Regions from separate parts of the Klebsiella sp. HN106 genome, predicted to be linked through region 1. Evidence: predicted binding sites of a transcription regulator. Region 1 holds the regulator's gene; the other holds the start of a gene.
The links. Region 1 encodes sigma-54, which starts transcription at its own class of promoters, with help from an activator protein. Its sites were predicted from a motif close to GTTGGCACANNTTTCGCTNT; they were not measured.
Positions count from the first base shown of each region.

Region 1 (3,128 bases):
TGCCAGGCGCTTCGCCACCAGCGAGAGCGTATGCAGATGCGTTTTAGTTTGATCGGCCGGGACGAGAAGGGCAAACAGCAGATCGACAGGTTGATTGTCGATAGCATCAAAGGCAATCGGGGTTTCCAGTTGAACAAAAACGCCCACGGCCCGCAGCGTATCCTCTTCGAGTTTACCGTGGGGGATCGCAATGCCGTTACCAATCCCGGTACTGCCCATTTTCTCACGGGTGAGAATCGCCTCGAACACCACCTGGGGCGCTAAGCCTAACTGCTTTGCCGCCAGCTCGCTGATGATTTCCAGCGCGCGCTTTTTGCTCTGGCAGTGAACCTGGCTACGGGTACATTCCTGGTTAAGGACATTGCTCAGTTGTAGAGCCGAATCGTTATTTATCATAATTTCACCTGAGCTCACCCTGGCCAACCGCCTGCAGGCGGTTGGCGTAGGCTATTGCCCGGACAATTAGTGTTGTTTCAGTTTATCTTTATGTTTTGTTAACTGTCTTGCCAGCTTATCGATAAGGCCATCGATAGCAGCATACATATCCTGCCCTTCCGCACTGGCATGGATTTCGCCACCGTTGACATGCAGATTGGCGTCCGCAATTTGCGTCACCTTCTCCACTTTTAACACAATATAGACCTGATTGATCCTGTCGAAAAACTGCTCCAGTTTGCTGAACTTCGCCGTCACGAAATCGCGCATGGCGGGAGTTATTTCGACGTTGTGTCCTGTAATGTTGAGCTGCATAGTGTCTTCCTTATCGGTTGGGTCAAACCAGCTGCTTGCGCTGATTCGACGGCGGGATGGATAAAGACTCTCGGTACTTAGCAACGGTTCGCCGCGCCACCATAATACCCTGATCGGACAGCATGGTGGTGAGCTTACTGTCACTCAATGGTTTCGCGGGGTTTTCCGCGGCGATTAATTTCTTCACCAGCGCGCGAATGGCCGTCGACGATGCTTCGCCGCCGCCTTCGGTGTTCACATGGCTGGAGAAGAAATACTTCAGCTCAAAAATACCGCGTGGACTGTGCAGGTATTTTTGCGTGGTAACGCGTGAAATAGTGGATTCATGCATTTCGACGGCCTGAGCGATATCCGCCAGCACCATCGGCTTCATAAACTCTTCACCTTGTTCAAAAAAGGCCTGCTGCTGTTCGACGATGCAGCGGCTGACGCGCAGCAGGGTGTCGTTGCGGCTCTCCAGGCTCTTGATAAGCCAGCGGGCTTCCTGGAGATTGCTGCGGATAAACTGGCCGTCAGCATCATTGCGCGCGCTGTTACCCATTGCCGCATAGTGCTGATTGATCTTCAGGCGGGGAAGGCTATCTGAATTGAGTTCGACAACCCAACGATCGTGAACCTTACGCACCAGCACGTCAGGGATGACATATTCCGGCTCGCCAGTTTGAATCGACTGGCCCGGGCGCGGATCCAGCGATTGGATCAGATTCACCGCTTCCTTTAACACCTCTTCTTTCAGGCGGGTAACGCGCATCAGAGTACGGAAGTCATGGTTGGCCAGCAGATCGAGATGATCGCTGATGATCAGGCGAGCTTCATCAATCCACGGCGTCTCTTTGGCAAACTGTGAAAGCTGAACCAGCAGGCAATCGCGCAAGTCTTTCGCCGCCACGCCGACGGGGTCGAAACGCTGGATGCGCTTGAGCACCGCTTCAACTTCTTCAAGTCCGATTTCATCATCGCCAATACTTTCAACGATCTCTTCGACAGGAATAGTCAGGTACCCTGTGTCATCAACGGCATCGACGATTGAGGTCGCAATGGCGCGATCGGTATCGGTAAATGGCGTGAGTTCAACCTGCCACATCAGGTAATCCTGCAGGCTTTGCGTGGTCTCGCCCTGATAGACGGGCAGTTCATCATCCTGATAATCGACGCCGTTGCCTGAGGGCGTTCCCGCGGTATAGATCTCATCCCAGCGGGCATCAAGCGGCAGCTCGTCGGGCATCTCTTTCTGCTCAAGGGCATCGACGGTATCCAGAGATTCGCGATCCTCGGCCTCTTTGGTTTCTACCTCATCGTGAAGATCGGTTTGCTCCAGCAACGGGTTGCTGTCCAGCGCCTGCTGGAGTTCTTGCTGGAGTTCTAACGTAGACAACTGCAGTAAACGAATCGCCTGCTGCAGTTGTGGCGTCATGGCAAGCTGTTGGCTTAGCCTTAATTGCAAACCTTGCTTCATATTCAGGGCCAATATCTCCGGCTAAAACGTCTGGAACCTCTACCCTATCAGAGTCTGAAGTCTTCCCCAAGATACACGCGCTTAACCTGCTCGTCTTCAAGGATTTGCTGTGGCGTACCGTGAGCAATCAGGTGGCCCTGGCTGACGATATAAGCGCGTTCGCAAACGGCCAGCGTTTCCCTGACGTTATGGTCGGTAATCAACACGCCGAGGCCGCTGTCGCGCAGGTGTTCAATAATACGTTTGATGTCGATAACGGAAATGGGGTCAACGCCGGCGAAGGGTTCATCAAGCAGGATGAATTTCGGATTAGCGGCCAGCGCGCGGGCGATTTCAACGCGGCGGCGTTCACCACCGGAGAGCGCCTGACCGAGACTGTCGCGCAGGTGCTCAATGTGAAACTCTTCCATGAGCTCTTTCGCGCGATCTTCACGCTGTTCGGTGCTCAGGTCGTCGCGAATCTGCAATACCGCCATCAGGTTATCGTATACGCTCAGGCGGCGAAAAATAGAGGCTTCCTGAGGGAGATAGCCGATTCCGCGACGCGCGCGCGCGTGCAGCGGCAGCAGGCTAATATCTTCGTCATCGATGATAATATTCCCTGCGTCGCGCGGTACGATGCCAACGACCATATAGAAGGTGGTCGTTTTACCGGCGCCGTTTGGGCCGAGCAGGCCTACAATTTCGCCCGAGTTCACGGTCAGACTGACATCTTCCACGACGCGGCGGCCTTTATAGGCTTTAGCAAGGTTCTTTGCAGTTAATGTTGCCATAACGAATTACTTACCTTTCTTTGACTGATCGCCACTTTTGTCCTGCAGCTGCGAAGGAACCAGAACCGTGGTCACGCGCCCGCCTTTATTGCTGAAAGCCTGCATTTTTTGTTCTTTCACCAGGTAAGTGATTTTGTCACCCTGGATAT
Region 1 is NZ_JBLURD010000006.1:28,275-31,402, forward strand. Features, by position in the region: gene ptsN (PTS IIA-like nitrogen regulatory protein PtsN) at 1-396, opposite strand, end outside; gene hpf (ribosome hibernation promoting factor) at 463-750, opposite strand; gene rpoN (RNA polymerase factor sigma-54) at 773-2,206, opposite strand; gene lptB (LPS export ABC transporter ATP-binding protein) at 2,254-2,979, opposite strand; gene lptA (lipopolysaccharide ABC transporter substrate-binding protein LptA) at 2,986-3,128, opposite strand, start outside.

Region 2 (3,128 bases), on a different contig from region 1:
CGTTATCTGCGCCACCGATTGCCGCGATAATCTGCTGCGCCAGAGCTGCATAATTTTTAGACATCGGATTTTATCCTGTTTATCAATGGGGTACTGGCTTGTCACCGCGCCGGAAAGCGGTGCGGCATCATGCATACATAGGAAACCGGTTCCACAAAATCATGATTAGTTTCATGAATGCATACAAGAAATAAAAAAATAAGATCTCGATTTTGTGATTTTGATCGCTGTGTGCGCATCCGCGCGGGCGACGCGCAAATGCTGAAAAAGCGCAGCGTGTGCAGTACACTGCGGGCAACATTGGCAACAGGAATAACCACATGGCAACGATGCTGGAGGTAGCGAAGCGCGCGGGGGTGTCAAAGGCCACCGTTTCGCGGGTGCTGTCGGGGAACGGCTATGTCAGCCAGGAGACCAAAGATCGCGTCTTCCAGGCGGTGGCCGAAAGCGGCTACCGGCCGAATCTGCTGGCGCGCAACCTGGCGACGAAAAAGACGCAGACCCTCGGGCTGGTGGTGACCAACACCCTTTATCACGGCGTCTATTTCAGCGAACTGCTCTACCACGTCGCGCGGATGACCGAAGACAAAGGGCGGCAGCTGATCCTCGCCGACGGCAAGCACAGCGCGGAGGAGGAGCGCGAGGCGATTGAGTATCTGCTCGATCTGCGCTGCGATGCGATAATTATCTATCCGCGCTTTCTCAGCGTTGATGAGATGGATGAGATTATCGAAAATCATGAGCGGCCCATCATGGTGCTCAACCGCCGCCTGCGCCGCAACGCCAGCCACTGCGTCTGGTCCGATCAAAAAGCTTCGGCGATGATGGCGGTGGAAAAGCTTATCGCGCTGGGCCATCGGGAAATCGCGTTTATTACCGGTTCGCTGGATTCGCCAACCGGCGTTGAGCGTCTCTCGGGCTATAAAGACGCGCTGGCCCGCCACGACATTGCCCTGAATAACGATCTGATCGTCGAAGGCCGCTGGACGCCGGAAACCGGCGCGGCGGGGGTTGAAACGCTGCGCCAGCGCCGCGTCGGCTACAGCGCGCTGGTGGCGAGCAACGACGACATGGCGGTTGGCGCGATGAAACAGCTGCATCAGATCGGCGTCAAGGTTCCGGAGCAGGTCTCGGTCGTGGGGTTTGACGATATCGTGCTGGCGCCGTATATGGTTCCGGCGCTCTCCAGCGTCAAAGTTCCGGTGACGGAGATGATCAAAGAGAGCATCAACCGGCTGATCTTTATGCTCGACGGCGGCGATTTTAAATTTCAGCAACTCTTCCCCGGCGAGCTGATTGAACGCGACTCGGTGGTCCCCGGCCCGCATACCTGACGTCGTCAGCTGTCATCGTCACAACTGACGATGACAGTATCTTCCGTATTTATCTTGTTTAATATCAATTAGATAAAAGTTGGAACGTATTATGCATACTCCGGCGCGTAACCTTTTTACTGCTGGAGAAATGGATGAACCGTTTCATTATCGCCGACGCAAGCAAATGCATCGGCTGCCGCACCTGTGAAGTGGCCTGCGTGGTCTCTCATCAGGAAAATCAGGACTGCGCCGCGCTGACGCCAAAAAGCTTTTTACCGCGTATTCACGTGATCAAAGGCGTTAACGTGTCGACGGCCACCGCCTGTCGTCAGTGCGAAGACGCGCCGTGCGCCAACGTCTGTCCGAACGGCGCGATCAGCCGCGACCAGGGCTTCGTCCACGTGATGCAGGAGCGCTGTATTGGCTGTAAAACCTGCGTGGTGGCCTGTCCGTACGGCGCCATGGAAGTGGTGGTGCGCCCGGTTATCCGCCACAGCGGCGCGGGGCTGAACGTGATGGCGGAAAAAGCCGAAGCCAACAAATGCGACCTTTGCCACCACCGTGAGGAAGGCCCGGCCTGTATGGATGCCTGTCCGACCCACGCGCTGATTTGCGTCGACCGCAACAAGCTCGAACAGATGAATATCGAAAAACGCCGCCGTACCGCGCTGGCCTGGTAGGCCGGTCGCGCAATGAACGGGGTGCAGATCCGCATTCGCGGTAAAGTGCAGGGGGTGGGATTCCGCCCCTTCGTCTGGCAGCTGGCGCAGCAGCTGGGGCTGCGCGGCGACGTGTGCAACGACGGCGACGGCGTGCTGGTGCGCCTTGTCGGCGGTGATGCGCCATTTCTCGCCGCGTTAACCCGGCGCTGCCCGCCGCTGGCGCGTATCGACAGCGCGGCAGCGGCGCCTTTTGTCTGGGACGCTGCGCCGCCAGGCTTTACCATTCGCCAAAGCGGGGCCGGAAGCATGCGCACGCAGATTGTGCCCGATGCCGCTACCTGCCCGGCATGCCTGGCGGAAATGAACAACCCGCAAGAGCGCCGCTACCGCTATCCGTTTATCAACTGCACCCACTGCGGGCCGCGCTTTACCATTATTCGCGCCATGCCCTACGACCGTCCACTGACCTCTATGTCGCCGTTTCCACTCTGCACCTCCTGTGCGGCGGAGTATGGCGACCCCGCCGATCGCCGTTTCCACGCGCAGCCGGTAGCCTGCGCCGAGTGCGGGCCACGGCTGGAGTGGCGCGGGCCGCAGGCGCATTCATTTGGCGAGGCGGCTCTTGAAGCGGCGACGGCTCGCCTGATGGCGGGCGATATAGTGGCGGTGAAAGGGCTGGGTGGTTTCCATCTGTTGTGCGATGCCGGAAATCCTGAGGCCGTCGCGAGGCTACGGACGCGTAAGCATCGGCCGGCGAAACCGCTGGCGGTGATGCTGGCGACAACGGCGGGGCTCGATGAACCGGCGGTGACGCTGCTCACGTCCCCCGCCGCACCGATCGTGCTGCTGGATAAAACGCAGGTGGCCGGGCTGTGCGACCAGATTGCGCCAGGGCTTGCGGAAGTAGGGGGGATGCTGCCGTCTAATCCACTGCAGCATTTACTTGCGCAGGCGCTGGCGCGCCCATTAGTGATGACCTCCGGCAACCTTAGCGGTCGCCCGCCGGCTTTAACCAACGCAGAGGCGCTGGCGGATTTAGCCGGGATTGCCGACGGTTTTCTGCTGCATAACCGCGAGATTGTGCAGAGGATGGATGATTCCGTAGTGCGGCAAAGCGGCGAGATGCTGCGTCGCGCCCGCGGCTACGTGC
Region 2 is NZ_JBLURD010000007.1:148,551-151,678, reverse strand. Features, by position in the region: gene ascF (PTS cellobiose/arbutin/salicin transporter subunit IIBC) at 1-64, opposite strand, end outside; gene ACSIPU_RS17960 (LacI family DNA-binding transcriptional regulator) at 321-1,334, shown strand; gene hydN (electron transport protein HydN) at 1,469-1,996, shown strand; gene hypF (carbamoyltransferase HypF) at 2,009-3,128, shown strand, end outside.
Region 2: hydN (electron transport protein HydN) is a predicted target of sigma-54. The motif match lies at 1,413-1,432, and genes of this name have one in related genera.